4 regions of the Paractinoplanes hotanensis genome follow, and region 4 is predicted to be linked to each of the others. Evidence: riboswitches for the same ligand, from Rfam matches in the RefSeq annotation. Region 4 holds a riboswitch; each other region holds the start of a gene.

Region 1 (7,524 bases), on a different contig from region 4:
GCGCGTGGACAGTTCCTGGGCTTGGGCCGAGTCGAACGGAAGCCGCAGTTGGAAGAACGCGTCCTGCAGCCCCATCAGCCCGAGCCCGATCGGCCGCCAACGTGGGTTCGACTTCGCGGCCTGCTCGGACGGGTAGTAGTTGATGTCGATGACCCGGTCCAGGAACACCACCGCGGTCCGCACCGTGGCGCGCAACTTCTCCCAGTCGACGCCGCCGCCGGTCACGTGAGCGCCGAGGTTGATCGAGCCGAGGTTGCACACCGCCGTCTCGTCGTCGCTGTTCACCTCGAGGATCTCGGTGCACAGGTTGGACAGGTGGATGGTGTTGCCCGGGGCGCCGGTCTGGTTGGACAACGCGTTCGAGCGGTCCTTGAACGTCATCCAGCCGTTGCCGGTCTGCGCGAGTGTGCGCATCATCCGCCCGTACAGGTCGCGGGCCTTGACCTTCTTGACCGCCTTCTTCTCGGCCGCCCGGTAGGCCTCGTCGAACGCCTCGCCGAACAGGTCGGGCAGCTCGGGCGCGTCGGACGGGTCGATCAGCGACCACTCGCCGTCGGCCTCGACCCGGCGCATGAACTCGTCCGGGATCCAGTTGGCCAGGTTGAGGTTGTGGGTGCGGCGCGACTCCTCGCCGGTGTTGTCGCGCAGCTCCAGGAACTCCTCGACGTCCGGGTGCCACGGCTCGAGATAAACGCAGGCCGCGCCCTTGCGCCGGCCGCCCTGGTTGACCGCGGCGACGCCCGCGTCGAGGGTCTTGAGGAACGGGACGATGCCGTTGGACCTGCCGTTCGTGCCCCGGATGAGCGCGCCACGACCCCGGACGCGCGACCACGCGATGCCGATGCCGCCCGAGAACTTGGACAGCTTCGCGACCTGGTGGTAGCGCTCGTAGATGGAGTCGAGCTCGTCGCGCGGCGAGTCGACGAGGAAGCACGACGACATCTGGGTGTGCCGGGTGCCCGAGTTGAACAGCGTCGGTGAGCTGGGCAGATAGGCCAGCGACGACATCAGCCGGTAGAACCCGATGGCCTCGGACGGCGTCTCGGACAGCCCGCACGCCACCCGCAGCAGGAAGTACTGCGGGGTCTCGACGACCGTGCGCTCCTGGGGGTGGCGCAGCAGGTAGCGGTCGGCCACCGTACGCAGCCCGAAGTACTCGAACCGCAGGTCGCCGTCCACATCGATCGCGTCGTCCAGCTTTCGCGCGTTTCGCTCGACGAAGCCGGCCGTTTCGTCGCCGATCAGCCCCAGTGAGTGCGCGTTTCTGATCGATTGACTGAAACTGTGCACACCCTGGAGGCGGACCTCCTTGTCGACGTAGGCCGCGAGCAGCCGCGCGGCCAGCTTCGAGTACTGCGGCTCCTCGCCGATCAGCTCGGCCGACGTCTGGATGGAGAGCTTGTCGAGCTCCGCGGTCGTCGCGCCGTCGTAGAGCCCGCTGATCGTCTTGGTCGCCACCCGCAGCGGATCCACCTCGTCGAGGTCGGCCACCCACCGCTCGACGGCTTTGACGATCTTGTTGACGTCGACCGTCTCCAGGTCGCCGTTGCGCTTGCGCACCTGCATGCCGTGCCGTCGTTGCTCCGGCACCGCGGTCGTGTCCTGCGTGACCGTCATTCTCGCGTTCCCCCCTTGCACCCGTGGTGAAGGCACGCAGGGGACGCCGACGGCCTGGTGCGGCCGTACGAATGGCGTCGGCCGTCCCGCGCGGCCTTCGTCCACCGCACGCCACAGTGGCGTACGGTGCGCTGGCAGGTCTTCGGACTCGTGGGCGCACTGCACCAGGCCTACTGGCCGTCGCTTCCCAGGCGTCGTTCAAGACGCCCAGTGCTGTGTGACGGCGGTCGTTCCCACTCACCGCTGCGGGGCAGTCCCGGATTTCCACCGGGTTCCCTCTTGCCTCGATCACCGCCCAGCGATGATCGAACCAGCTGCGGGAGTCACCATATATGGAGGACGGCCCCCACGCACAACACCACATGCTGTGGCGGGCGTGTCACCCGTTACCCTGCGTCTCGTGTCGATCATGCCCGGGAATCCGCCATGCCGCTGAACCTCCGAACCTCCGCCCGCGCGATCATCCTCGACGACGACGACCGCGTCCTGCTGTGCCGGTTCATCCCGCCCCACCCGGCGGTACCGAACGGAGCACACGCCGTCTGGGCCGCTCCGGGTGGCGGCGTGGAACCGGGCGAGGACGGGCCTTCCGCGCTGCGCCGTGAGCTGCGAGAGGAAACCGGCCTGGTCACCACCGTCGATCCGCCGCACGTCTGGCATCAGGTGATCGTGGGCGCGGATCACCCGCCCGGCCTCGACGGCATCGTCAACGACTACTTCCTCGTCCGCGCGACCCACTTCGAGCCTCGAGGCGAGTTCACCGACGACCAGCTCGCCGCCGACGAGCACCTCGACGCCTTCCGGTGGTGGCGGCTCGCCGAGATCATCGATTACACCGGACCTGACCTGTTCTCGCCGCGTGACCTCGCCACGCCGCTGACCGCCCTGCTCACGTCCGGGATACCCGCCGCCCCGGTCACGCTCGGCCGGTGAGGCGTCGATCTGCTGGACGGGTTCGCCGCCGGATTGCTGATCGCCCTCGTCACCACGCCGGTCGGGGTCTCGGGCGCCGTCTTCCTGCTACCCGTTCAGCTCAGCCTGCCGCATGTGCCGGCCGGACGCGGTACGCCCATGACCCGCATCGCCCCGCGGCCCGGGCAGCCCGGTCGGCGCTCACACCTGCTACCTGCACGGCGTTTCCCTCCTGAGGAATCGCTGGGAACTATCCCGGGCCGGAGGACGACCACACAGACGGCACCATCCCCCATGTCGTCGTGGACCCCCGGAACGAGGAGCCCATGTCCGCCGTCCCCGAAACTCAGGTCAAGCCCGCGCCCGTCCCCCGGCCGGAGCGGAGATCCAGCGGCTTCGGCGCGCTGCTGTTACGCCTGCACTTCTACGCGGGCATCTTCGTAGCGCCGTTCCTGTTCGTGGCCGCGCTCACCGGTCTCGCCTACACACTGACTCCTCAGCTCGACAGCCTCGTCTACAGCAACGAGCTGACCGTCGCGAGCACGGACGGCACACCGCGCCCGCTGGCCGAGCAGGTGGCGGCGGCCCGGCAGGCCCACCCCGACGGCGAGATCGCGACGATCCGGCCCGGCGAGGGGGACGGCACCACGCAGGTCGACTTCAATGTGGAGTCGCTGACCGACGACCGGCAGCACACGGTCTACGTCGACCCGTACACGGCCGAGGTGAAGGGGCAGCTCACCACCTGGTTCACCTACACCCCGCTGAAGACGTGGTTCGACGACTTCCATCGCAACCTGCAGCTGGGCGACCTCGGCCGGCACTACTCCGAGTTCGCGGCCAGCTGGCTGGCGATCATCGCGCTCGGCGGGCTGGCGCTCTGGTGGCGGCGGCAGCGCGGCAACCGTACGGCGAAAAGGCTTCTCGCCCCTGACCTGTCGGCCCGCAAGGGCGTGCGCCGCACCCGCAGCTTCCACGCCGCGACCGGTGTGTGGCTGACTGTGGGCCTGCTGTTCCTCGCCGCCACCGGACTGACCTGGTCGCGTTACGCGGGCGAGAACTTCGGCGCGGCCCTGGACGCGCTCGACTCGCGCACGCCGTCGCTCACCACCGGCGTCGACGCGCCCAGCGGCGACCACCACGGCGGCGCCTCGGGGGCGGTGGCGTTCGACCCGGCCACCGCCGACTCGGTGGTCAAGATCGCCCGCGACAACGGCCTCGACGGGCCGATCGAGCTGAGCGTGCCCGCCGATGCGGCCACGGCCTGGACCGTGACCCAGAACGACTCCGAGTTCCCCGTACGCAAGGACAGCATCGCCGTCGACGCCGCGAGCAGCACCGTGGTCGACCGCAGCGACTTCGCCGACTATCCCCTGCTGGCCCAGCTCACCAGCCTCGGCGTGAGCGCCCACATGGGCATGCTGTTCGGCGTCCCCAACCAGATCCTGCTCGCCCTGCTCGCCATCGGTCTCCTCACCGTCATCGTCTGGGGCTACCGCATGTGGTGGCAGCGCCGCCCGACCCGCACGGGCCGCCGCGCGCTGGTGGGTGCTCCCCCGGTCGAGCGCGGCGCCTGGCAGAAGCTGCCGCCGTGGGCCATCGCCGTCGGCGTCCCGGCCGTGATCGCCCTCGGCTGGGTGGTGCCGATGTTCGGCATCCCCCTCGCGGCTTTCCTGCTGGCCGACATGGCCGTGGGCGCGTGGCGCTCCCGCCCTGGCCCCTCGGTCCCGGTGTCGCCGCCGCCAGCCGGAAGCTGACGCGACCCCTCCGCCTTCTCTCTCGGCGCCCGATTCGATGCATCGCCCTCAGCCCATTGACCATCCATAGGCGTCGATGCACACTCAGGCAAGCGCTTACCTCGGGACATCCACCAGCGTGGAGGGCTTGCCGTGCGATCGATTCTGGCTGTCACGACGACGTTGACTCTGTTCGCCACTCCGGCCGCCGCGGTAGCTTCGCCCCGGCCCGAGGCGGACCGCGGGCTGGTCGTGGCCGGAACCAGTGAGGGCGCCTTCCTCAGCTGGCGGCTGTTCAAGCGCGAGGCCACCGGGCACAGCACCACCGGACTGACCGGCACGAACTTCCATGTGTTCCGGGACGGCAGACGGATCGCCACCGTCACCGACAGCACCAACTATTTGGACGCGGGTGGCAGCACGACCTCCCGCTACCAGGTGGCAGCCGTCGGCGGGAGGCGCAGCGACCCCGCCGCGACCAGCGCCACGAACTACTTCGACCTACCGTTGCGCAAGCCGGCCGACGGCGTGACGCCGGCCGGGGAGGCGTACACGTATTCGGCCAACGACATGAGCGTGGGCGACGTGGACGGTGACGGGCAGAACGAGTACGTCGTGAAGTGGGATCCGTCGAACTCCAAGGACGTGTCCCAGGTCGGCTACACGGGGCCGGTGTACGTCGACACGTACGAGCTGGACGGGACCCTGCGGCACCGGATCGACCTCGGCGTGAACATCCGGGCCGGGGCCCACTACACCCAGTTCCTGGTGTACGACTTCGACGGCGACGGCCGGGCCGAGATCATGATGAAGACCGCGCCCGGCACCCGGACAATCCGCAATGGACAGAATCGTCACATCACCCTGCCGAGGGCCGACCTGGCCCGCGGCTACCGCAACACCGACGACTACCGGCTCAGCGCGGCCGGCTACTACGAGCACCTCGTCAGGATGTTCCGTGGCTGGGCCGCTCACCCCGAAGTGGTGGCGGGACACTGGCCGGCCACGGTCGGCGAGGCCCTCGGTCTGACGCCCGCCGGCCGCAGCGCCGAGGAACTGGCCGACTACTTCATCGACGTGTACGCGCCCGCCCGCAGCCCGCGCAACGCACTGCGGGCGTTCCAGGGCTTCATCGTCGACGGACCCGAGTATCTGACCGTCTTCGAGGGCGCCACCGGCCGCGAGCTGGAAACGGTGCGCTACAAGCCCGGCCGCGACGACGACGGGCTCCGCTGGGGCGACTACGCGATGCCCCGGATCGAACCGGCCAACCGCGTCGACCGTTTCCTCGCGGGCGTCGCCTACCTCGACGGACGCCACCCGTCGGCTGTGTTCGCGCGCGGCTACTACACCCGGTCGACGCTGGTCGCGTACCGGTGGAACGGCCGTCACCTGGTCGAGAACTGGTATGTCGACAGCGGCTGGGCGCCCATGACGAACCCGTTCAACGACAGCCCGCACGGCCGCGACGGCGCCGATCCCGTGTACGGAAAGCTGACCACGCAGGGCTTCCACTCGCTCAGCGCGGCCGACGTCGACGGCGACGGCCAGCAGGAGGTCGTGTACGGCGCAGCCACCATCGACGACGACGGCAGCCTGCTCTACTCGTCGACCGGCGTGCTCCCCGAGGGCAGCGCCGACCCCGGCCGGCGCGTCCGCCTCGGCCACGGCGACGCCATGCACGTCACCGACATCGATCCGGGCCGCCCCGGCCTGGAAATCTTCACCGTGCACGAGAACGGCGCCTCGGCCCCGTACGGCATGGCCATGCGCGACGCCCGGACCGGCGAGGTCTTGTTCGGCGCCTACTCGGGCCGGGACACCGGCCGCGGCATGATCGGCGACGTTCTGCCGGACACTCCCGGCATCGAGTCCTGGGCCAGCCTCCCCGGCGGCACCGAGGCCTCGGGCCTGTACACGGCGCAGGGCCAGGTGCTGCCCGGAGCCGTCCCCGGCACCAACCAGAGCATTCGCTGGTCGGCCGACCTGACCACCCAGATCGTCAACGGAGCCGGCGACGTCACCCCGACGATCGACGACTGGCGCCGGGGCACACTGCTGACCGCCGAGGGCGCCCGGACGAACAACGGCACCAAGGGCAACGCCGGACTGATCGCCGACATCCTCGGCGACTGGCGCGAGGAGCTGCTGGTCCGCACGACAGACAGTTCGGCCGTACGCATCTACGTCAGCACCGAACCGACCGGGCACAAGCTCTACACCCTGATGGACGACCCCCAGTACCGCGCCGAGGTGGCCCGCCAGCAGACGACGTACAACCAGCCGTCGTACCCCGGCTTCTACCTGGCCTCCGACACCGACTGGAGCCGCGTGCCGCTCCGCTGAACACGCACCGTCACCCGCACCCGAAACGCGCGCCGGGTGGGGGCGGCGCCGGCGCGCCTGGTCGGGAAGGATGGGTGGGTGACCACAGACCTCGTCAGACTGAACGCGGTGACTCACCTGCGCGGCGCGACCGCCGTGGTCAGCGAGGTCAGCCTGGCCCTGCCCCCGGCTCGGCTGACCGTGCTGGCGGGCCGCTCCGGGTCGGGCAAATCAACCCTGCTGCACCTGGTCGCCGGCATCATGGCGCCGTCCCGGGGCGAGGTCACGGTCGGCGGCAAGCCGGCAACCTCGGTGCACGACTGGGCGCAGGTGTCCCTGCTCCCCCAGCGCCCGGCCCTGGCCCCCGAGCTGACGGTCGCCGAGAACGCCCACCTGCCGGCCAGTCTGCGCGGCCGCACCCCCGACCCCGAGCTGCTGGCCCGCCTCGGCCTCGACGCCCTGGCCACCCGCCCCGCGCACGACACTTCCCTGGGCGAGCAGCAGCGCACGGCCCTGGCTCGCACCCTCGTGCTGAGCCCGGCCGTGGCCCTGCTCGACGAGCCCACCGCCCACCAGGACGACGAACACGTGGCGCTGGTCCTCTCCGCGCTGACGACTGCGGTGACCGACGGCACTCTGGCGCTGGTGGCCACCCACGACCAGCGCATCATCGACCTGGCTGACACCCTGCTGCCGCTGCGTTCAGGCCGTCTGGAAGAAGAAGTCCAGGCCCGCTGACCGACTTCGCGTCCTGGACCACACGATGCACCGCCCTTCGAGAAGACGTCGGTCACGCTTCGCCCGTACCACGACTGGGCCTCCCGCGGCCCGTCGACGATGCGGGTCTGGCTGTCCCTGGTCTGAGCAGACCGGACTCGTAGGCGACGATCACGGCCTGGACGCGGTCCCGCAGGCCGAGCTTGCCGAGCAGGCG
Region 2 (7,524 bases), on a different contig from region 4:
ACGAGCGGTCTGCGCAACTCGCTGCTGGTGGCGATCGCGCCGACGGCCACCATCGCCTCGATCGCCGGGTGTTACGAGTGCATCGAGCCGCAGGTGTCCAACCTCTTCAAGCGCGAGACCATGTCCGGCGAGTTCCTGCAGATCAACACGTATCTCGTACGGGAGTTGAAGGCCCGCGGCCTGTGGACGGCCTCGATCCGGGAGCAGATCAAGCGGGCCGAGGGTTCCGTCCAGGGCATCGCCGAACTGCCGGCCGAGGTGCGCGAACTGTTCCGTACGGCCTGGGAGTTGCCGCAGAAGGCCCTGATCGAGCTGGCCGCCGCCCGGGCGCCCTACATCGATCAGTCGCAGTCGCTCAACCTGTTCCTGAGCGCGCCGACCATCGGCAAGCTCTCCTCGATGTACCTGTACGCCTGGAAGGCCGGGTTGAAGACGTCGTACTACCTGCGCTCGCGCCCCGCGACGCGCATCCAGCAGGCGACCGTCTCCGTCGCGGCAGCCACGACGCCGCTCGCCGCGCTTCCCGTCGTCTCCGACGAGGAAGCCCTTGCCTGCTCCCTGGAAAACCCCGAGTCATGTGAGGCCTGCCAGTGACCACCACCCCCGTACGTCAGATGCTGCTCGATCCCGGCATGGACCTCACGCTGCGGCCGATGCGCTACCCGCACTTCTTCGACCGCTTCAAGGACGCCATCAAGAACACCTGGACCGTCGAGGAGGTCGACCTGCACGGCGACCTCGCCGACCTGCAGCGCCTCTCACCGGCCGAGCAACACCTGGTCTCGCGGCTGGTTGCCTTCTTCGCCACCGGTGACACGATCGTGTCCAACAACCTCGTGCTCAACCTGTATCAACACGTCAACTCGCCCGAGGGCCGCCTCTATCTCTCGCGGCAGCTGTTCGAGGAGGCCGTGCACGTTCAGTTCTATCTGAACCTGCTCGACACCTACGTGCCCGATCTCGACGAGCGCGCCGAGGCGTTCGCGGCCGTCGAGAACATCCCGTCGATCGCCCGCAAGGCCGAGTTCTGTTACCAGTGGATCGACTCGATCTACGAACTGCGCTCGCTGCGGTCGAAGGTGGACCGCCGCGCGTTCCTGCTCAACGTGATCTGCTTCGCCGCGTGCATCGAGGGGCTGTTCTTCTACGGCGCTTTCGCGTACGTGTATTTCCTGCGCTCCCGCGGCCTGCTGAACGGCCTCGCCTCCGGCACCAACTGGGTCTTCCGCGACGAGAGCATGCACATGGCGTTCGCGTTCGACGTGGTCGACCAGGTCCGGCAGGAGGAACCGGATCTCTTCGACGCCGAGATGGAGCAGCAGGTCCGCGACATGCTGTCCGAGGCCGTCGAATGCGAGGTGCAGTTCGCCGAGGACCTGCTCACCCAGGGCGTCTCGGGCATGTCGCTGGCCGACATGCGCGAGTACCTGCAGCATGTCGCCGACCGCCGCCTGTCGGCGCTGGGCATCGAGCCGATGTACGGCAGCGGCAACCCGTTCGCCTTCATGGAGCTCCAGGACGTGCAGGAGCTCTCGAACTTCTTCGAGCGCCGTGTCTCGGCCTACCAGGTCGGTGTGACGGGTTCGGTCACCTTCGACGACGAATTCTGAGCGACTGATGCCGATCCGCTCACTAGAGTGGACGGCAGTGCTGGTTCGCCCCGGTCCGACGAGACCGGACCGGGGCGTCGTAAGAGGGAACCCGGTGGAAATCCGGGACTGCCCCGCAGCGGTGAGTGGGAACGACCGCCGTCATCAAGCACTGGGCCGCGAGGCCTGGGAAGCGACGGCCAGTAGGAACGTGCCAGGCGCCCGCAAGTCCGAAGACCTGCCCGCACCGTGCGCACCGACCGGTGCGCGCCGCCGGTGATCCCGCGGGAGGGTCAGGTGCCTCGTTTCAGCGTGCCTCTTCTCGTGGGCCACCGGGGTCTTCGAGGGAAGGAACACCTGTCGTGACAACGCCTTTCGGGCAGAGCACTGTGCTCGGCTACCCGCGTATCGGCGCCAACCGTGAGTTGAAGAAGGCCGTCGAAGCCTACTGGGCCGGCACGATCGACGCCGCCGCACTCGAGCGGACCGCCGCCGGGCTGCGCGCCGAGGTGTGGCAGACGCTGCGCAACGCCCGGCTCGACGCTATCCCGTCCAACACGTTCTCGTTCTACGACCACGTCCTCGACACCGCCGTCGCCGTCGGTGCGGTCCCGGACCGGTTCGACCGGCTGTGTCTGTCCGAACTGGACACGTATTTCGCCATGGCCCGCGGAGTCGACGCCGAGCCCGCGCTCGAGCTGACCAAGTGGTTCGACACCAACTACCACTACCTGGTCCCCGAGATCGCCGACGAGACCACCTTCCGGGCGCGGCCGGACAAGCCCCTGCGGGAGTACGCCGAAGCCGCCGCGCTCGGCATCACCACCCGCCCGGTGCTGGTCGGGCCGGCCACGTTCCTGCTTCTGGCCAAGCCCTCCGCGTCGAGCGGGCTGCCGTTCGACCGTCTCGGCGAGCTGACCGACACGTACGCGGAGATCCTGGTTCGCCTCGCCGACGCCGGCGTGCCCTGGGTGCAGCTGGACGAGCCGGCCTACGTCACCGACCGCACGCCGGCGGAGATCGACGCGCTGCGCGCGGTCTACCACCGCCTCGGCGGCCTCGAACGACGGCCGCAGATCCTCGTAGCCACCTACTTCGGCGAGCTCGGCGCCGCCCTGCCCGCGCTGCTCGGCACCCCGATCGAGGCGCTCGGCCTCGATCTGGTCGCCGGCCGGGGCAACCTGGCCCGGCTGGCCGCCGCCGGGCCGCTGCGCGGCAAGACGATCGTCGCCGGACTGGTCGACGGGCACAACATCTGGCGTACCGACCTGCGCGCCGCGGCCTCGATCGGAGCGACCGTCACCGGGCTGGCCGACCACGTCGCGGTCTCGGCCTCATGCTCGCTGCTGCACGTCCCGGTCGACCTGTCGGTCGAGAAGCGCCTGGACGCGGACCTGGTCGCCCGGCTCGCGTTCGCGCGGCAGAAGGTGGACGAGGTCGTGCTGCTCGGCAGGGCGCTGCGCGACGGCACCGCCCACCTCCCCGAACCGCTGCCCGCGACCCCGCCGTCGTGGCGGCACGACGGCGTACGGGCCCGGATCGCCGCACTGAGCCCGGCCGACCGGCAGCGCGGCGCCTACGCTGAACGGGCCGCCGCCCAGCAGGCCCGGCTCGGGCTGCCGGATCTGCCCACCACGACCATCGGCTCGTTCCCGCAGACCGCTCCGCTGCGGCAGGCGCGGGCCGCTCTGCGCGCCGGAACCCTGTCCGCCGCCGATTACGCCGCGCTCATGAGGAAGGAGGTCGAGCACGTCATCCGGCTGCAGGAGGAGCTGGGCCTGGACGTCCTCGTGCACGGGGAACCGGAGCGCAACGACATGGTGCAGTACTTCGGCGAGCAGCTCGACGGGTTCGCGGCCACCGACCTCGGCTGGGTGCAGTCGTACGGCTCCCGCTGCGTACGCCCGCCGATCATCTACGGCGACGTGGCCCGCCGCGGCCCGATGACCGTCGAGTGGTCGACGTTCGCGCAGTCGCTCACCGACCGCCCGGTGAAGGGCATGCTCACCGGCCCGGTCACTATCCTGGCCTGGTCGTTCGTCCGCACCGACCAGCCCTGGGCGGACACCGCCGACCAGGTCGCGCTGGCCCTGCGCGACGAGACGGCCGACCTGGAACGGGCCGGCATCAGGGTGATCCAGGTCGACGAACCGGCGCTGCGCGAGACCCTGCCGCTGCGCCGGGCCGACCAGAAGGCGTACCTGGACTGGGCGGTCGGCTCGTTCCGGCTGGCCACCAGCGGCGTGGCCGACGACACCCAGATCCACACCCACCTCTGCTATTCCGAGTTCGGGGAGGTCATCACGGCCATCGACGCCCTCGACGCCGACGTCACCAGCATCGAGGCGTCCCGGTCGAAGATGGAGGTGCTCGGCGACCTGGCCGCGATCGGCTACGCCCGCGGTGTCGGCCCCGGCGTCTGGGACATCCACTCGCCCCGGGTGCCGTCGCGCGACGAGGTGGCCGAATCGCTGCGCCGGGCCGTCGCCGCGGTGCCGGCCCGCCGGATCTGGGTCAACCCCGACTGCGGCCTCAAGACCCGCGGCTACCCCGAGGTCGAGGCGTCGCTGAAGCACCTCGTGGCAGCCGCCGCCGAGGTTCGCGGCGGCTGAGGTGTCCGGTGGCCCATCGCCTTTCGGCCGGCCACGCATCAGCGGCTGAGGAGCCTCTGCCACTGCTCACGCCGGACCACTTCCGGCGTGAGCACGCAGTCGCCGCAGGTGCCGCCGCCGGGGATGCGGTAGTAGAGGCAGCAGTTGTCGCGCACCAGGAACCAGCGGGCCCGGTGCGGATCGGGCCGGTGCAGGGTCGCCATGCCTGCCAGGGGCGGCTCCGCGAGCAGGCCGGTGACGATCGTGGCCGCACGCTCGGCGGCCCGGCCGGGGGCGTTGCCGGCGATCATGCCGACGGCTCCGCCGAGCGCCGAGGCGACGTTGCCCCACAACACCTGCGGGGACAGGACGAACCGGTGGCGGAACACCTCGAGCATCGGGCGGACCAGCTGGTCGATCGCCGTACGGTCGTGCCCGCTGCCCGCGGCGGCGCCCAGGCCGTCGTACGCGATCGGCATCGGACCGCTCTCGACGGGCCGCCACCACAGGCGGCCCGGGTCGGCCAGCGGCACGAGGCCGGTGAGCGCAGCCGCCGCCAGCACGGGCGAGACGAGCCGCGAGGCCAGCCCGAGGAAGATCGTGGAGGCGACCACCCGCTCGCCGATCTCGTCGCGGCGCAGGCCGGACATTCGCAGAAGCACCCGCCGCCCGGCCTCGACCCGCTCGGCCACGACGGCCGGGTCGAGCAGCTCGCCGAAGGGCCGCCACCCCGGCTCGGCGTCGAGCGGCTGCCAGGCGAAATACGGCCCGAGCCGGGCCGCCGCCCGCAGGGCCGGCCCGGCGTCGACCTCGGGCATCGGCACGGCACCCACTCTACGATGACCCCGGCTACGGCGGCGACGGCCCGGTGACGGCGGCGACGACCTGGCTACGGCGGCGACGGCCCGGTCACGGCGGCGACCGCGTGGGCCGTCAGCGGCCGGGGGCCGGGATGACGGAGAGGTCGAGCACGGGTGGGAGTTCGGCGACGCCTGGCCCGCCGGCCCGCACCCAGGAGACCAGGTCGGCCTCGACCTCGGGGCTGAGCACGAGGCCGAACCAGACCGGGGTGGCGCCCCGGCGGCGGGCGGTGGGTGCGGGGTGCACGACCATCACGTTGGCCTCGGCGCAGACATCGAGGCAGAGGCTCTTGCGTACGCGGTGGGTGGGGGCCAGAGCCGCGCTCAATCGGTCGAGCTGGGCCTCGTGGTCGAGCGATGGGTGCTGGAGCGCGTTACCGCAGCAGCAGTCGCGGCACACGGTCACCGTGCAGCCCTCAGCGGTCTCGCTCACACTCACCCCGACGTTCTCGAATCCGGCCACCACGGTAGCCGCCACCACGGTGGTGCTGTGGCGAGGGAACCAGCGGGCTCGGCGCAGCGACTACCCGGGCATGGAGTTCGGGGAGCACGGGCCGGCAGCGGCCACGACCGGCACGCGGTACTGCCGTGCCCGGCGGCGGCGCGGTGCGGGGGCCGGAGGCTTGCTCACTGTGCGGCACGGGGCCGACGGGTTGCTTCTCGCTCGTACCGCAGCCGTTGTTGTCCCGGCCGCGCCTGGTCGCTCGTGGCGAGGCGGGCTGGTTGTGGCGGTGGCCCTGGGGGTGGTCCTGGTCGCGACGACGCTGCTCTGGACGGGTGCGTACATCGCGTCCGCCGAGGCGGAGGGGCCCTGCCCGGTCCGGAAGTCCGCGGTGGCGTACGCCGAGGGCCGGCAGTTGCTCCTGCGGGCGGAGCCGGTGCGCAGCGGCACAGCGCTGCTGCATCTCTGTGCGGAGAAGACAGCCGGTCGGATCCGTTCCTGGACCGTCGTGCCCGGCTCGGGCGAGCCGTTCGCCGCCCAGGTGGTCGCGCCCGGCATGGCCCTGGCGGCCGTGCCGCTGGCGGCGGGCCGGCGCACCGGGATCACCGTCGTCGCCCGTCCCGAGGCGGGTCCGCCGCTCGTCTTCGCGACCCGGCTCACCGGCGCCAGCTGACCAGCTCGTCGATCGGCCGGCGTCGCTCGGCGAGCCGGGCGGTGGGGACGGCCGGGTCGTCGGCGGGGTGGCCGAGGGTCGGGTGTCCGGATCGGTGACGACGACCAGGCGGTGACCCTGGCTGAAGCCGGCGTTCGGCGCCCGGTGCACGACCTCGACGGTGCGGGCGATGACCTCGTCGGGAATCGGGTCGGTGCGATAGTTGCGGACGATTCGCCGGCCGCGCAGCGCTTCGCGGAACTCCATCAGAGCCTCCCGGTGATCAGATACTGCGTCTGCAGGTCGTGGCCGGGCGCCACGCCGTACTTCCGGTCGAGTTCGTAGATCGTGGTCAGGGGCGTGACCGTCACCCCGGTCAGGCCGGCCTCCTCGAGCACGGCGGCGGTCGGCGCGATGGAGGTGGCCCGGGCCAGCGGCAGCGCCTGCCACACCTCGGGCTCGTAGAAGGACTGCGGGCCGTGCGGGAACCACGTGCTGTCCACCACGGCAACCGTTCCGCCGGGCCGCAGCAGCCGGATCCAGTTCCGCACGGCCGCCGCCGGGTCCCGCAGGGTCCACATGACGTAGCGACCGGTCACGGCGTCGAAGCTCCCCGCCGGCAAGTCGGGTGTGACGGCGTCGCCGAGGCGGAAGTCGACGCCCTTCACCGTGGCCCGCGCCTGCTCCAGCATTCCCTCCGACAGGTCGATGCCGGTCACCCGGTGGCCGAGCCCGGCCAGCACCGACGCGACCTGGCCGCTCCCGGTGCCGACGTCGAGCACGTCGAGGGGCGCGGGCGGCAGCTCGGACGACCAGACCTCCGACCAGGCGGCGGTGTCGTCGGCGAGCCGCTCGGGCCGCAGCTGGTACTCGGCGTAGCCGGGAGCGCGGCCGGTCCAGTAGTCGTTGATGCTGTCCTGCGCTGTCATGCGGCCTCCTCGGAGAACGGGTGGAACAGCAGGTGCAGGTGGCCGTCGAGGTCGAGGCGCTTGATTCCGATGCCGTAGACGGGCTCGAGGACGGCCGGGTCGAGCACCTCGTCCACCGGCCCGGCCGCCACCACCCCGCCCCGGCCGAGCAGCACCAGGTCGTCGCAGTAGCGGGCGGCCAGGTTGAGGTCGTGCAGCACCACGACCGAGCACGTGCCGAGCCCGCGGACCAGGCCCAGGACCTCGTGCTGGTAGCGGATGTCGAGGTGGTTGGTCGGCTCGTCGAGCAGCAGGTGGGTGGCCTGCTGGGCGAGCGCGCGGGCGATGAGCACCCGTTGGCGTTCGCCGCCGGACAGGCCGCTGAACGGGCGCGGGCCGAGGTGGGTGGCGCCGACGCGGGCCAGGCAGCGGGCGGCGATCTCGTGGTCGTCGCGGCCGGCGCGCTGAAAGGTGGACAGGTG
Region 3 (7,524 bases), on a different contig from region 4:
GGGAACGGGCCAATCTCGCGTTCGCGGCCCGAGGCGGGCGATCGCCACGGTGATCCCGGCGTGCTTCTGCTTGGGCAGAATCAGCGAGCCGGCCGGGCCGACGGCACGGAGGGCGGCGGCCTCGGCGACGCTGGGCGTGCCGACCGCCGCGGCAACGACCCGGCTCGGGTTCGGCACGTCCTGGCCGGCCAGCTCGGCAGCCCGCAGGGCGACCAGGCGCCAACCGCGGTCGAGAGCCACTTCCCGTATGGCGGGTTCGGCGGCCCGGCGGTCGGCGGTGGCCAGCACGGTCACGTCGGAGACGGTCAGGCCCGCCGCCGCGAGGGCCGCGTCCACCGCCACGCACAGATCGGCGGCCGCCACCCCGGCCCGGGCGCCGATCCCGACAACGACCATCAGGCAACGGCATCTTCGGGGACGGTCACAACGCGGTGACCAACCGGGACGCGAAGCCTGGGTTACCCGCCCAGTGCAGGTGCAGGTAGGACGCGTGGATCGACGCCGTGGCGAAGCCCTCCGGGTCGGCGCCGCGCCAGGCCCAGGCCGCGCCGCCGGCCGGGGAGAGCAACAGGCCCGACCGCGGATGCACGGTCGTCCGGTGGAACTCGTGACCCGTGACCCGTGTGCCGGCGGGGGCCAGCGGGCTGTCCGTCAGCGCCACCGCGTCGCGGTAGCCGAGCGTCAGGGTCGGGGTCATCGCGGCCTCGGCGTCGATCACCCCGCACATCGGGGCGCCGTCCAGGGTGTGGCACAGCCAGAGCAGGCCGGCGCACTCGGCCGCGATCGACCCGCCGGAGGCGGCCAGGGCGGCCACCGACTTCCGCAGCGGCTCGTTGGCGCTCAGCTCCGACGCGTACACCTCGGGAAAGCCCCCGCCGACCACGAGACCGCGCGTGCCCTCGGGCAACGCCTCGTCGCGCAGGGGATCGACCGTGACGACCGAGGCGCCCGCGCCGGCCAGCAGCTCGGCCGTCTCGGCGTACGCGAACGAGAAGGCGGGCCCGCCCGCGAGCGCCACCACCGGCCGCCCGGGCGCCGGATCGGCGGCGACCGGCGACCAGGGCTCGGCGTCGAGCGGCGGGGCCGACCGGGCGATCGCCATGACCTCGGCCAGGTCGACCGACGACTCGATCAGCGCGGCCAGGGCGTCGACCGACTCCCGGGCCTCGGCGCGGCGCTCGGCCGCGGGCACCAGGCCGAGGTGGCGGGACGGCGCGGCCACGGCATCGGCCCGCCGCAGCGCGCCGAGCACCGGCGTGCCGACCTCCTCGCAGGCCTCGCGCAGGATCGCCTCGTGCCGGTCGGAGCCGACCCGGTTCAGGATCACGCCGGCCATCCGCACGCTGCCGAAGCTGCGGAACCCGTGCACCAGCGCGGCGATCGAGCGGCCCTGCGCGGCCGCGTCGACCACCAGGATCACCGGCGCCTCGAGCAGCCCGGCCACCTGGGCCGTCGATCCCGTCTCGCCGGCGCCGGTACGCCCGTCGTACAGCCCCATCACGCCCTCGATCACGGCCAGCGACGCGCCCTGCGAGCCGTGCGCGAACAGCGGCCCGATCAGGTCCTCCCCCACCAGCACGGAATCGAGGTTGCGGCCCGGCCGCCCGGCGGCGAGCGCGTGGTAGCCGGGGTCGATGTAGTCCGGCCCGACCTTGAACGGCGCGACCGGCAGCCCCCGCCGGGCGAACGCGGCCAGCAGTCCGGTCGCCACCGTGGTCTTGCCGTGTCCGGAGGCGGGCGCGCCGATGACGACCCGCGGCATGGTCACCATTCGATGCCCTGCTGCCCCTTGCGGCCCGCGTCCATCGGGTGCTTCACCTTCGTCATCTCGGTGACCAGGTCGGCCGCCTCGAGCAGCGCCGGCGCCGCGTCCCGGCCGGTGATCACGACGTGCTGGTTGCCCGGACGCTCGGCCAGCGTGGCCACCACCTCGTCGACGTCGACCCAACCCCACTTCATCGGGTACGTGAACTCGTCGAGCACATAGAACCGGTGGGTCTCGGCGGCCAGGTCCCGCTTGATCTGAGCCCAGCCCTCGGCCGCCTCGGCCGCGTGGTCGCGTTCGGCGCCGGCGCGCTGGATCCACGACCAGCCCTCGCCCATCTTGTGCCAGGTGACCGGCGCTCCCCCGGTGGCGCCGAGCGCCTTGAGCGCGGATTCCTCGCCCACCCGCCACTTCTCCGACTTCACGAACTGGAAGACGCCAACCGGCCAGCCCGCGCTCCACGCGCGCAGGGCCATCCCGAAGGCAGCGGTCGACTTGCCCTTACCGTGTCCGGTGTGGACGGCCAGCACGGCCTGGCGCCGGCGCTGGCGGGTGGTGAGGCCGTCGTCCGGCACGGAGGTGACTTTTCCCTGCGGCATCAGGCGGCCCGGCCCGTCTCGAGGCCCTCCACCGGCATCAGGTCGGCGTCGAGCGCGGCAGCGAGCCGGGCCGCGAGCCGCAACCGGATCGGCCCGGATTCGCAGTCGACCACCACAGTGGACACCCCTGCGAGCGCCGGCGCCACGGTGGCCGGGTCGGGTCCGCTGGTGGCCCGGCCGTCGGTGACGACGATCAACAGCGGCCGCCGGCGCGGGTCACGGCGACGCTCGGTCGCGATGGTCGCGGCGGCCGTCCGGAGGCCGGCGGCCAAGGGCGTACGTCCCCCCGTGCGCAGACCCGCCAGCCGGAGCACCCCCACCTCATGGCTGGACGTGGGCGGCAGCACCTGCTCGGCCTCGTGCCCCCGGAAGGTGATCATCCCCACCCGGTCCCGCCGCTGATAGGCGTCGCGCAGCAGCGACAACACCGCCGTCTTCACCACCGTCATCCGCTTGCGGGCCGCCATCGACCCCGAGGCGTCGACCACGAAGAGCACCAGGTTCGACTCCCGCCCGACGTGCACCGCCTCCCGCAGATCCCGGGGCAGCACCATCGGCCGCCAACCCGCATCCACGGGCGCATCGCCCGCGCGGTGCACCTGGCCCCGCTCGCCGTCCGACTGAGGCCCGGCAGCGCTCGAGTCACGCGCCCCTCCCACCTCTGCCTGCCCGGTGCGTACCCGATTTGGGACTGCTCCTTCGCGCCCCTGGCCGATCCGTGACCGCTCAGTGCCCGCACGGTGCAGAGCCGCGCGCAGGGTGGCCGGCAGGTGCGGCGCCCCGGCCAGCCGACCGGTCGGCATCCGAGAGCCGACAACGCGTCCACGCCGCGACAGCGACAGCGAACGACGACCGGCGTGGCCGCCCTCCCCACGACGCGCGATGCTCAGAGTCTTCGTTCGATAGGCAGAACCCGGCGCGACCGCCGCCGCTCCGGCTACCCGATTCTCGCCGCGCCCGCCGTCCTCATCGGATTGCTGGTCCGCGGCCGATTTATCCGTCATTTCCGGACTGGGCAATGAGGACTGCGACGTCGGAGAAGCGCCGTCGTCCGAGGAGCCGCGGGCGCCTTCCGGGCCGCCGTCAGCCGATCCCCCATCGCCGCCACCGCTGTCCGGGCCGCCACGGTCCGAGCCGCTGCTGTCCGAGCCGCTGCTGTCCGGGCCGCCCCCGTCCGGGCCGCCGTCCTCGGGGCCACCAGCAGGCGGGGCGTCGTCCGGGTCGTCGTCCCCGAGCTGCGCGTCCGCTTCCTTCAGGGCTTGCTCGAGGCGCTGCTCGTCGGTGCCGGGCGGGTCGAGGGGATCCTTGCGGCGGCGGTGCGGCAGCGCCAGGCGCGCGGCATCGCGTACGTCATCGGCAGTGACCAGCTCGCGGCCGTGCCAGGCCGCCAGGGCGACCGCGCAGCGGGCCACCACGATGTCCGCGCGCATCCCGTCCACCCCGTACGCGAGACTGACCAGCGCGATCCGGTCGAGCTCCCGGTCCGGCAGCACAACGGCCGGCAGCAGGTCCCGGGCGGCCACGATCCGGCCCGCCAGCTCCCGCTCGTCGCCCTCGAACCGCGCCGCGAACCGGTCCGGGTCGAGCTCGTAGGCCAGCCGCCGCCGCACCACCTCGGCCCGGTCCTTGGCGTCGCGCGGCGCGGACACGTTGACCACCAGACCGAACCGGTCGACGAGCTGCGGCCGCGGCTCGCCCTCCTCCGGGTTCATCGTGCCGACCAGCAGGAACCGGGCCGCGTGCTTGACCGACACCCCGTCCCGCTCGACGTGGGCCCGGCCCATCGCCGCCGCGTCCAGCAGCAGGTCGACCAGGTGGTCGGGCAGCAGGTTGACCTCGTCGACATAGAGCACCCCGCGGTGCGCCGCCGCCAGCAGTCCCGGCTCGTACGCCTTGACCCCGTCGGCCAGCGCCCGCTGCAGATCGAGCGTGCCCACCACCCTGTCCTCGGTCGCGCCGACCGGCAGCTCCACCAGCGAGGCGGGCCGGTGGTGAACCGGACTGTCGGCGGCGTGCGGGCCGTCGGGGCAGAGCGGATCCATTTTCGACGGGTCACACGCGAAGCGGCAACCGCGCACCACAGCCACCTCGGGCAGCAGCGCGGCCAGGGCGCGCACGACAGTGCTCTTGGCGGTGCCCTTCTCGCCACGCACCAGAACCCCGCCCACAGCGGGCGAGACGGCGGTCAGCAGCAGGGCGAGGCGCAGATCGGCCAAGCCGACCACGGCCGAGAACGGGTACGGCGTCACGGGAGTCCCTCTCTGCGCGGGTGTCCACGCCCGCGCGGCGGTTGTCACGAGCGGCCGGAGTCTCCTGACTCCCGGATCGTCGCTCCCCGCGCGCCTTCCGGCTGTAGGTGCCGTGGCCTCTGGTGGCGGGTCGCTCCCCGGTCACAGTGGCGGGACCGTCCCGGATTACGCACCGGGTTCCTCCGCTACCGCTCGCCCGCCATGCTTTCTCACGCCCGCCCACCCCGTCAACGCGGGGTAAGGTGACCCCTACGACACGGCCTTCTCCGTCGTGGGCAGGGCCGGCGGGGCGATCCGGTCGAGTTCCTTCACCACCTCGAGCACGGCCAGCGCCGAAGACTCGATGAGCGGCCGCAGCCGGGCGTACAGGTGGGCGTTGGCCGGATCGGGGCGGGTCGGCTCGCCGAGCGGCACGAGCGACGCCGCCTGATCGAGGTCGGGCAGCTCGCCGAGGGCGTGCCGGGCCAGCAGGCACGCGCCGAGCGCGGTGCCCTCCGGGGTGTCGGCCACCGCGACCGGCACGTCGAGCGCGGCCGCGAGCACACCGACCCACAGCTCGGAGGCAACCGCCCCGCCCGTGGCCCGCACCTCGGTGACCGCGATCCCCTCGGCCGTGAACGAGTCCCGGACCAGGGCCAGCTGCTGGCACACGCCTTCGACGGCCGACCGGACGAGGTGGGCGCGCCCGTGTTCCCGCCGCAGTCCCAGGTACGCGCCGCGCAGACCGGGCTTCCACCAGGGCGCCCGTTCGCCGAGCAGGTACGGCAGGCAGAGCAGCCCGTCGCTGCCGGCCGCCACCCCCTGGGCCTCCACGAGCAGGGCGGCGTCGCGTTCGTCGGCGTCCTCCCCCTCGGCGCCCGGCCGTTCGAACCCGGCCGCGAAACTCTGCCCGGCCCAGCGCACCACCGAGCCGGCGTTGTTGACCGCCCCGCCGATCACCCAGCGGTCCTCGGTGAGCGCGTAGCAGAACAGCCGCCCCGCCCGGTCGGCGGTGGGCCGGTCGACCACCGTCCGGAGCGCGCCGCTGGTGCCCAGCGAGACCGCCGCCACCCCGGCCGGGGTGGCTCCGACGCCCAGGTTGGCCAGGGGTCCGTCGGCCGCGCCGATGACCAGCGGGGTGGCCGGGTCGAGCCCCGCCGCCCGGGCGACGCCGGGCCGCAGCTTGAGGACCGTGGTCGTCGGCAGCACCTCGGCCAGTTGCCCGGCGGTCACTCCAGCGATGTCCAGCGCCTCCGGGTCCCACCGCCGCTCGTGGATGTCGTAGAGCCCCGTGCCGCTGGCGATCGACAGATCCACGGCGTACGGGGCGTCGGCCAGAGCGGCCAGCACGAGCTCCTTCACGCCGCCCCAGCGCGGGGTCTTGCGCAGGGTCTCGGGGTCGTTGTCGCGCCACCAGGCCAGCTTGGTCAGCGGCGACATCGGGTGGACCGGCGTTCCCGTACGCCCTTGCAAGCGCTTGCCCCGGCCCTCGGCCACGATCCGCTCGCTCTGTTCCCCGGCGCGGGCGTCGGCCCAGGTGACCAGCGGCCCGAGCGGCGCGCCGTCGCCGTCCATCGGCACGATCGCGTGCAGGAAGGCGCTGAGCCCGACGGCGATCACCCGGTCGCCGTTCGCGCGGCAGGCCTCGGCGACGTCGACCAGCGCCTTGACCGCGGCGTCGCGCAGCGCGGCCGGGTCGAGCTCGGCCCGCCCCGGCCCGGGCACCACGAGCGGGTAGTGGACGCTGGTCAGCGCACGGATCGTGCCGTCGGGCCCGGCGGCCACCCCCTTGGTGGCGGTGGTTCCGGTGTCGATCCCGATCACGACGTCCATGCGTGTCCTCCCAGCGTCCGGCTGCCCTCAAACCTAAGGCAGGGCGACGCGCGCCGCTCGGCCCTGCCGGGGACGCACCTCCAGATGGGTGGCGGCGGCCGGGATCACGGCGGCCTGCCCGGCAACCGGCAGCCAGGCCCCGTCCCGTACGCGGTAGAGCAGTTGGCAGTTGAGCGCGGCCACCGCCACGCCCAGCTGCTGCGGCAGGCGGGCGTGCAGGATCGGGTAGGACTGGCCGATGTTGTCGGTGCCGTCGCTGGACAGGCCGTCCTCGAGCCGGCCCAGATAGTTGACCCGGGGCTTCTCGCCCGCGCGGGCCGCCATCCAGAAGGCCCGGGCCCGGCCGTCCAGCGCGAGGGTCTGCACCACCAGGCGGCGCCCGTCGGCCGTCGCACCGCTCAGCCGCCACTGGGTCGGGCCGGTCCAGCTGTGGTAGCCGTACGGATCGAGGTAGGCCTGCTGCGCGCCGACGTCCCACCAGTCCTTCTCGGAGCCGGTCGGCTCGTTCGCCCAGGCCTTCTCGCGGCCGGGCAGCAGGTGGTCGATCCGCTCCGGCATCAGGTTCTGCGCGTTGCTGCCGTCGTCGGCCACGGCGTTCAGGTTGGCCAGCCACACCTTGTCCGGCGCCTCCCCCGACCGCAACGCGAACGGAACGAACCGGCCCGGATCCGGGATCCGCCGGACGACGGCCCCGTCGACCTCGGAAAGCGGCTCGAACGTCCGCTCGACGCGGCCCTCGGCGTCGATTCGGAGCTTGCCGGAGAACATCACGTCGCTCCCGCCGGTGAACACCACGAGGACGTCGCGGTCGGGCCCGGCGATCATGGCCCCGGGCTGCACCGTGCCCTCCGGCACCAGCTCGGCGCTCTCGACGGCCTGGGGCTCCCCGCCGACGACCTCGATGAAGCTCTGCAGGTCGTATCCGTCCCGCATCCCGGACGGACCGGTGACCGCGGCGACCGGCCCGCCCGGGGTGCGCCCGATCCAGCGGACTTTCGTCCCCGGCCCGTACGCCTTCTGGACGCGCCGGACCAGCTCGAGGTCGCCCGCCAGGTCCCCGCGGACACGGTCGTCGGCGGGCGCCGGACCGCGACCGCGC
Region 4 (7,524 bases):
GCCGCTGCCGCTGCCGCTGCCGCTGCCGCTGCCGCTGCCGCGGGACGGGCCGGCGACGTCCGACTCGGCGCCACTGCCAGAGATGCTCGTGCCGGCGGAACTCTTGGTACCGGCGGAGCCGCTAGCGCTGGCGGAACTGCTGGAACCGGCGGAGCCATTGGTGCCGGCGGGGCTGCTGGAACCGGTGGAGTTGCTGCCGCTGCCTGCGCCCTCGCCCGGCTTCTTGGCGGCCCATAGGGCACCCGGCGCGGGCGGCGGGGGAGGGGCATACCCGTCCTGATCGCCGACCACCGGCGTCCCCGCAGCGGACGGCTTCTTGCCGTCGCCGTCCGAGTTCGCCTGCCGCTCGTCCATGGAACCTCCCGACCGCCGCGTGCCGGCGGATTCGGTCGCCGGGCGCTGCCCCTAACCGTGCCATATCCGCGCGCGTCAGCACACCCGGCATCAACCGGACCATGCCCCCGGCCGGGCGTTGAGCACCGGAAAGGAAAATTTCGAGCACCTCGTGGCGGACGCCGGCCCGCCCACCGAGACCGAAGCGGACACCCCGCGCCTCAGGACCCCGAAGAGGACGCCGGGGCCGAACCCTGGGACGACTCGGTGGCGTTGGCCGAGCTCGTCGTGCGGGTCGGGGTCGAGGCCGAGCTGGACTGACTGCCGGAACTCGAGCCGTCCGACGGGCTTTCCGAGTCGCCGCCACCCGCGGGCGGCGCCGTGGTTGCCGGCGGGTCCGTGTTCGGCGGGTTGGTCGTCGGGTCGGGGTCGGGCGCCTTCGTGGTCGTCGGCGGTGTCGACGGGGTGGTCGGTGGTGTCGACGGGGTCGTGGGTGGTGTCGACGGGGTGGTCGGTGGTGTCGACGGGGTCGTGGGTGGCGTGGACGGGGTGGTCGGTGGCGTGGACGGGGTGGTCGGTGGTGTCGACGGGGTCGTGGGTGGCGTCGACGGAGTCTTGGGCGGGGTCGTCGGCGTGGTCGGCGGCCTGGTGCTGGTCGGCGGGGTCGTCGGCGTCGGGTTGTCCGGCGTCGTCGGCGGATCGGGATCGGGAGCGCCGAGCTCGGGGCCGGGCACGATCCCCTCGATCGAGCCGAAGACGCGGGTGGCCTGGAACAACCGGGACCAGCGGACCGGCGCCAGCCGCACGTTGAGGCCGGTGCGCGGGGCCTCGACCATCATGCCGTTGCCGGCGTACATCGCGACGTGGTGGATGCCGCGCCAGCTGTTGGTGCTGCTGAAGAAGAGCAGGTCGCCGGGGAGCAGCGAGTAACGCGACACGACCCTTTGGCGGGTCTGCCAGTACTGGTCGCGCGAGACGCGGTTGAGCTGGAAGCCCACCGACCGGTAGGCCGCCCACATGAGACCGGAGCAGTCGTACTCGTCGGGGCCTTCCTCGGACCAGACGTACGGGTCGCCGCGTTGAGCCAGCGCGAAGTTGAGCGCCCCGATGGCCTTGGCGTCGGCGCCGCGACCAGCCTCGGGACCGGCCAGATAACCCGAGCCGAGCGCGCTGTCGACGCCGGCCTGGCTCGCCTCGGCGGCGGCCAGCGCGTCGGCGTTGGCCAGCTCGAGGGTCTGCTGTGCGGTCTGCTTGCGGGCCAGCTGGGTCTGGAGGGTCTTGTAAGCCGTGGCGAACTCGGTCTGGCGCTCGCCGCTCAGCGCCTGTTCGTCGAGCGCGAGCTGCGCGGTGACCTGGGCCAGTTCGATCTGGCGGGCGATGGCCTGGGCGGTGCCCTGGCCACGCTGCAGACGGGCCAGATCGTCGAGGCTGTTGGCGCCGCCGACGCCACCGGGCGGCAGGCCGGCGGCGTCGATCACGGCCTGGGCCGCGGCGTCGGCCGCGGCCGCCTGCGCCTGCTGGAGGTTGGCCGACGCCTGTTCGTACTTCAGGCCGGCGGCCTCGGCCTGCGCCTTGGCCAGGTCACGATCCTGCTCGGCCTGGATCAGCTTGTCGCCCAGGGCCGCGATCTCGTTGCGACCCTTCTCGATCCGCTGGAGGGCCGGGTTGGTGGCGGCCCCGGGCAGCGACGTGATCGTGCTCGTGGTGGGCGCCTTCTGGCCGGGGAGCGTCAGGGTGCCGAGCGCCGCCGGGCGGGCGCCGACATCGGGCACGGCCAGGTTGAATGTGTCCTGCGGGGCGGTGGCCGGGTCGGCCAGGGCGGGAACGGGCTGGAACAGGGCGGCAATGGTGGCGGCAACGGCGGAGAACGCAACGGGGCGCCACCAAGGGTGTGCGTTGCGTGATCGCCGGACACCGACTCTTGCTGTCGCCATGTGCTCCCCGTCCCGTCGCGCCGCTTCGCGCCGCGTGCCGTCCCCCTAAAGACTTACATCAAAGCTCGCATGCCTGTCGATTGATCCCAGGTGAAAGAAGACTGGGAATCCGGCGAACGGCACCACGCGGGCACCCGCCGGACACCGGCGCCCGGCGGTTCGGGGGAGGGGAGAAGTACTCTCGACGGCAGTTGTCGAGAGGGGCGCAGCAGATGGATGCCGGATTGAAGCGTGAGCTGGAGGCCAAGGTCTATGCCGGCGAGCGGCTGAACCGGGCCGACGGCGAGGCCCTCTACGCCTGCGACGACCTCGCCTGGCTCGGCCGCCTGGCCCACCACCGGCGCACCGAGCTCAACGGCGACCGGGTGACCTTCAACGCCGGCCCGCAGTCCGAGGCCGCCTCCATGATCTACGGCCGTCTCGAGAGTGCGGGCGACCGCGTCGATCACGTGCTGCGGCTGCGCGACCAGCAGGACCGAGCGGGCGACGTGCCGGCCTTCGCCCCGGTGCGGCACCAGCCCGAGGGCGAGGCCAGGGCGGCGGCGCCGACCGAGACGCTGAAGACGTTCGCCGTGTCCCGGCTGCTGCTCGACAACGTGCGCCACGTGACGTGTTCCTGGGCCATGCACGGCCTGCCGGTCGCCCAGCTCACACTCAACTTCGGCGCCGACGACCTCGACGGTCCCGAGGGGGCCGCCGACCGCGACGAGGTGCTCACCCTCATCTGGGACGCGGGCTTCCGGCCGGTCGAGCGCGACGGCCGCCACGAGGTCGTGACCGAGCACGAGCCGGCGCCCTCCCTGGCCCTGCGGCGCAGCGAACCGCAGCAGGTCTGGGCCTGAGCCGGGCGCGTACCCTGCAAGGTGTCATGACCGACACGAAAAGCACCCGCCGCCCACGCCGGGACGCCAGCGGACGCCTGGCGACCATCGGCGACCTCGTCGGCACCGCGCTGGCCGGGCTGGTGACCGGGGCCGTCCTGCTGTTGATCCTCGAGGCGATCCTGTCGCTGACCCGGGTCTCCGAGTTCGGCAACACCAGCGGCTGGCTCGCGATCATCCTGCCGGTGTGGCTGTTCGTCGAAGAGTTCCGGGCCGAGGGCTACGGCGCCTCGCGCGTTGTGGTCGCTCTGCTGGGCACCGGCTTCGCCGTGGCCGCCGGCATGACGATTGCCGGCCTCGCCGCCACCCAGTTCCCGACGCTGGTCAGCGGTCTGTTCGGCGCGGCCGCCTTCACGGTGGTCTATTGCCTGATCTGGTTCTACGGCCTGCGGTGGCTCAGTCACCGCGTGGGCTGACGAGAGGGAGACATGAGCCCCGCCATCAAATACACGCTCGGCCGGATCGGCCTGTTCGTGGTGGTTCTCGCGCTGCTCTCGCCTCTCCCGCTCAACCTCCTGGTGACCGGCATGATCGCGATCCTGGTGTCGGCCGTCGCGTCGTTCTTCCTGCTCGCCAAGTGGCGTAACGAGATGAACGAGCAGCTCGTCGGCGCCGCGGGCCGTCGCTCGGCCGAGAAGGAGCGGCTGCGCGCCGCGCTGGCCGGTGACGAGGAAGCGGCCGCCGAGGGCGACCGGGCCGCCGCTCCGCAGCAGGAGAAGAGCGCCGAACCGCCCCGTTGATCAGGGGTGGGATAGCGTCGGAGGGACCGCGTTCAGCGAAGCCGGTGTGAACCCGGCGCTGTCCCGCAACTGTGTGACCTCCTTCGGGGTCGAGCCAGGTCGCCTGGACGCCGGTCGCGAACAAGCGCTCCCGGGGAGGGGCGCCTCGCGGACAGACCACCCCTGAGGCCCTGTCGGCGAAGCACCCGGCCGACGCCCGTCGGCACAGCACCCGGCCGACCGGAGGACCTCATGAAACGTGCACTGACAGCCGCGCTCGCGGTGACCACGCTGCTGCTGGCCGGCGCCTGCGGCGGCAACGACGACACGACCGGGCCCGCGGGTGGTCAGCCGTCGGGCGCCGCCGCCGCGTCGTACCCGGTGACGGTGGGCGACCTCACGCTCGACCAGCGACCCGAGAAGATCGTCTCGCTGAGCGCGACGGCCACCGAGATGCTGTTCGCCATCGGGGCCGGACCGCAGGTGACGGCGGTCGACGATCAGTCGAACCACCCGGCCGACGCGCCGAAGACCGACCTCTCCGGCTTCAAGCCCAACGCCGAGGCGATCGCGGCCAAGGACCCCGACCTGGTGGTGCTCTCCAACGACATCGACAAGATCGTCGCGCAGCTCGACCGGCTGAAGATCCCGGTGCTGCTCGTCGCGGCCGCGGCTGACCTCGACGACACGTACCGGGAAATCGGTGACCTGGGCACGCTGACCGGGCATCGGGCGGAGGCCGACGCGCTGACCGACCGGATGAAGGCCGACATCGACAAGATCGTCAAGGACGTGCCCGCCCGCAGCGCGCCGCTCAGCTACTACTACGAGCTCGACCCGACGCTCTACACGGTCACCTCGAAGACGTTCGTGGGCTCGATCTTCTCGCTCTTCGGCCTGACCAATGTGGCCGACGCCGCCGACCCGGACGGCGCCAAGGGCGGCTACCCCCAGCTCTCGGCGGAGGCGCTGGTCAAGTCCGACCCGGACACGATTTTCCTGGCCGACACCAAATGCTGCCAGCAGTCGGCGCAGACCGTCGCCGCCCGCAAGGGCTGGAACACGATCACGGCTGTGCGGACCAAGCAGATCTTCCCGCTCGACGACGACATCGCGTCCCGCTGGGGCCCGCGGACCGTCGATCTCGTGCGCGCGGTGGCCGACGCCGTGGCCAAGGTCCCGGCGTGACCGGAACGGCTGGGCGGTGACCACCACGCTCCGCGAGAACCGGGGCGGGGTCCGGCCGGCTGGTCTGCGAGCGGGCTGGCTGGCCGGTGGTGTCGCGGCCGTTCTGATCGCGCTGGTGGCGGGGCTGGCCTTCGGGTCGGTCGCGCTGCCGCCGGGCGGCGTCGCCATCGAGCTTCTCAACCTGATTCCGGGCGTCCAGCTGCACAGCGGCCTCACGGCCCGTGAGGTCGCCATCCTCACCGAGCTGCGGCTGCCCCGGGTGGTGCTCGGACTGCTGGTCGGCGGGCTGCTCGCGCTGGCCGGCGCCGCGTACCAGGGCGTGTTCCGCAATCCGCTGGCCGACCCGCACCTGCTCGGGGTGGCTGCCGGCGCGGGTCTAGGCGTGACCGCGGTGATCTCGTTGCGAGCCGGGGCTTCCGGCGACGCCACCGCCAACCTGCCGATCGGGGTGCCGGTGGCAGCGTTCGCCGGTGCGCTGCTGGCGGTCGCGCTGACCTGGCTGCTGGGCGCGGCCGGGGGCCGCGACCGCTCGCCGGCGACGCTGATCCTGGCCGGGGTGGCGGTCTCGTCGTTCCTCGCCGCCGGGCAGACCTATCTGATGCAGCGACACGTCGAGACGCTGCGCGAGGTCTACTCGTGGCTGCTCGGGCGGCTGGCCACCGCGGGCTGGCACGACGTGCTCATCGTGCTGCCGTACGCCGTGGTCACCGCCGTCATCGTGCTGGCCCAGCGGCGCGAGCTCGACGTGCTGACCGTCGGCGACGAGGAGGCAACCGGCCTCGGCCTGCACCCGCAGCGCAGCCGCTACCTGTTGATCGTGGCCGCCTCGCTGGGCACCGCGGCGGCGGTGTCGGTCTCGGGGCTGATCGGCTTCGTCGGCATCATCGTCCCGCACACCATGCGCCTGCTGGCCGGCTCGAGCTACCGGTCGATCCTGCCGCTGTCGGTGCTGTTCGGCGGCGCCTTCCTGGCGCTCGCCGACCTGCTGGCCCGTACGGCCGGCGGGCAGGCCGAGATCCCGATCGGCGTGGTCACGGCGTTCTTCGGGGCGCCGTTCTTCATCGTGGTGCTGCGCCGCAGCCGGGGGACGTCGTGAGCGCTCGGGCGATTCGTGTTCAGGATCTTCGCGTACGGCTGGACGGGAACTTGATCGTGGACGGCGTCGCCCTCGACGTGTCCCGGGGCGAGTGGGTCACGGTGATCGGGCCCAACGGCGCGGGCAAGTCGACGGCGTTGCGCGCGATCGGCGGCCTGTTGCCCTGCACCGGCACGGTCGAGCTCGACGGCGCCCCGGTCGACCGGCTGCACCGCCGAGAGCGGGCCCGGACGATCGCCACGGTGAGCCAGTCGCCCACGGTCCCGCCGGGCATGCGGGTGCTGGATTACGCGCTCCTGGGTCGTACGCCTTATATCGCGCCGCTCGGCCGGGAGTCCGCCGCCGACATCACTGCCGTCGAAGAAGTGCTGGAGTCGCTGGATGTGGCGCGCTTCGCCGGCCGGCGGCTCGAGACGTTGTCGGGCGGCGAACGGCAGCGTGTCTTCCTGGCCCGGGCGCTGGCTCAAGGCGCGCGGATCCTGCTGCTGGACGAGCCGACGAGTGCGCTCGACATCGGACATCAGCAGGAGGTGCTGGAACTCATCGACCGCCTGCGGGCCGAGCGGGAGCTGACCGTGCTGATGACGATGCACGACCTGACGACCGCGGGCGAGTACGCCGACCGTATGGTGCTGCTGGCCGAGGGCACGGTTGCCGCGGCGGGCACGGCGCGCGAGGTGCTCACCGAGGAGAACCTCGCCAGGCACTACCGGGTACGGGTCCGCGTGGTCGAGGGCGAGCACGGGCCACTCGTCGTGCCGGTTCGCCGCTGAGTCTGTGGCGCGTGCTAGCGGGCGCCGGCGAGCACGGAGAACAGGCCGCCCTGTGCGTCGGAGAGCACCGCGTAACGGCCGATCGGCAGGGTCGTCGGAGGCTGGACCACGGCGCCGCCCAGGGCGAGGGTGTGCTCGGCCGCTACGTCGACGTCGTGCACCGAGAAGTAGACCATCCAATGCGGACTGACGTCGTCCGGCCAGAGGTCGTGCAGCATCGGCTGGATGCCGCAGACCGGTGTCTCGTGCACCTTGGCGACCACGTACGGAACCCCGGACATCGAGCTGTTGCGGAACTGCCAGCCGAACACCGACTGGTAGAAGGCCATCGACCCGTCCAGGTCGCGGGTGTTGAGCTCGTTCCAGGTGAGCGCCCCGGGCACGTCGAACAGCTCGGCGCCGCGCATCGTGCCCGGCTCCCACACGCTGAACGGCGCGCCGCCCGGATCGAGGAAGGCCGCCATCCGCCCCTGTTCCTGCACGTCGAACGGCGGCACCAGCACCTTGCCGCCGTTGCCGGCCACCCGGGCGGTGACACCGTCGGCATCGTTCGTACCGATGTAGGTGCTCCAGGCCGTCGGCTGGCCGGCGCCGTAGAGC

The links. A riboswitch is a leader RNA that binds a small molecule or an ion and turns the genes downstream of it on or off. The one in region 4 is predicted to bind cobalamin.
Region 1: linked by a shared signal. The riboswitch ahead of LXN57_RS00855 (ribonucleoside-diphosphate reductase subunit alpha) and the one ahead of LXN57_RS17200 (ABC transporter substrate-binding protein) in region 4 are both predicted to bind cobalamin.
Region 2: linked by a shared signal. The riboswitch ahead of metE (5-methyltetrahydropteroyltriglutamate--homocysteine S-methyltransferase) and the one ahead of LXN57_RS17200 (ABC transporter substrate-binding protein) in region 4 are both predicted to bind cobalamin.
Region 3: linked by a shared signal. The riboswitch ahead of LXN57_RS08865 (VWA domain-containing protein) and the one ahead of LXN57_RS17200 (ABC transporter substrate-binding protein) in region 4 are both predicted to bind cobalamin.

The regions. Positions count from the first base shown of each region.
Region 1 covers NZ_JAMQOL010000001.1:177,322-184,845, forward strand. Annotated here, with positions in the region: gene LXN57_RS00855 (ribonucleoside-diphosphate reductase subunit alpha) at 1-1,617, opposite strand, end outside; cobalamin riboswitch at 1,734-1,947, opposite strand; gene LXN57_RS00860 (NUDIX hydrolase) at 2,044-2,550, shown strand; gene LXN57_RS00865 (PepSY-associated TM helix domain-containing protein) at 2,856-4,286, shown strand; gene LXN57_RS00870 (rhamnogalacturonan lyase) at 4,419-6,611, shown strand; gene LXN57_RS00875 (ABC transporter ATP-binding protein) at 6,690-7,328, shown strand; partial or broken gene LXN57_RS48275 (hypothetical protein) at 7,404-7,454, shown strand; partial or broken gene LXN57_RS00880 (response regulator) at 7,438-7,524, opposite strand, start outside.
Region 2 covers NZ_JAMQOL010000001.1:169,621-177,144, reverse strand. Annotated here, with positions in the region: gene LXN57_RS00855 (ribonucleoside-diphosphate reductase subunit alpha) at 1-594, shown strand, start outside; gene LXN57_RS00850 (ribonucleotide-diphosphate reductase subunit beta) at 615-1,610, shown strand; cobalamin riboswitch at 1,635-1,849, shown strand; gene metE (5-methyltetrahydropteroyltriglutamate--homocysteine S-methyltransferase) at 1,952-4,201, shown strand; gene LXN57_RS00840 ((2Fe-2S)-binding protein) at 4,240-4,998, opposite strand; gene LXN57_RS00835 (hypothetical protein) at 5,114-5,446, opposite strand; gene LXN57_RS00830 (hypothetical protein) at 5,448-6,155, shown strand; partial or broken gene LXN57_RS00825 (nitroreductase family protein) at 6,246-6,401, opposite strand; gene LXN57_RS00820 (class I SAM-dependent methyltransferase) at 6,401-7,063, opposite strand; gene LXN57_RS00815 (ABC transporter ATP-binding protein) at 7,060-7,524, opposite strand, start outside.
Region 3 covers NZ_JAMQOL010000010.1:174,523-182,046, forward strand. Annotated here, with positions in the region: gene LXN57_RS08850 (cobalamin biosynthesis protein) at 1-396, opposite strand, end outside; gene LXN57_RS08855 (cobyrinic acid a,c-diamide synthase CobB) at 422-1,771, opposite strand; gene cobO (cob(I)yrinic acid a,c-diamide adenosyltransferase) at 1,765-2,364, opposite strand; gene LXN57_RS08865 (VWA domain-containing protein) at 2,364-4,613, opposite strand; cobalamin riboswitch at 4,671-4,796, opposite strand; gene LXN57_RS08870 (gluconokinase) at 4,863-6,425, opposite strand; gene LXN57_RS08875 (hypothetical protein) at 6,459-7,524, opposite strand, start outside.
Region 4 covers NZ_JAMQOL010000021.1:77,080-84,603, forward strand. Annotated here, with positions in the region: gene LXN57_RS17175 (hypothetical protein) at 1-354, opposite strand, end outside; gene LXN57_RS17180 (C40 family peptidase) at 555-2,267, opposite strand; gene LXN57_RS17185 (hypothetical protein) at 2,480-3,109, shown strand; gene LXN57_RS17190 (hypothetical protein) at 3,136-3,564, shown strand; gene LXN57_RS17195 (DUF4229 domain-containing protein) at 3,577-3,888, shown strand; cobalamin riboswitch at 3,873-4,010, shown strand; gene LXN57_RS17200 (ABC transporter substrate-binding protein) at 4,120-5,055, shown strand; gene LXN57_RS17205 (FecCD family ABC transporter permease) at 5,072-6,151, shown strand; gene LXN57_RS17210 (ABC transporter ATP-binding protein) at 6,148-6,924, shown strand; gene LXN57_RS17215 (VOC family protein) at 6,939-7,524, opposite strand, start outside.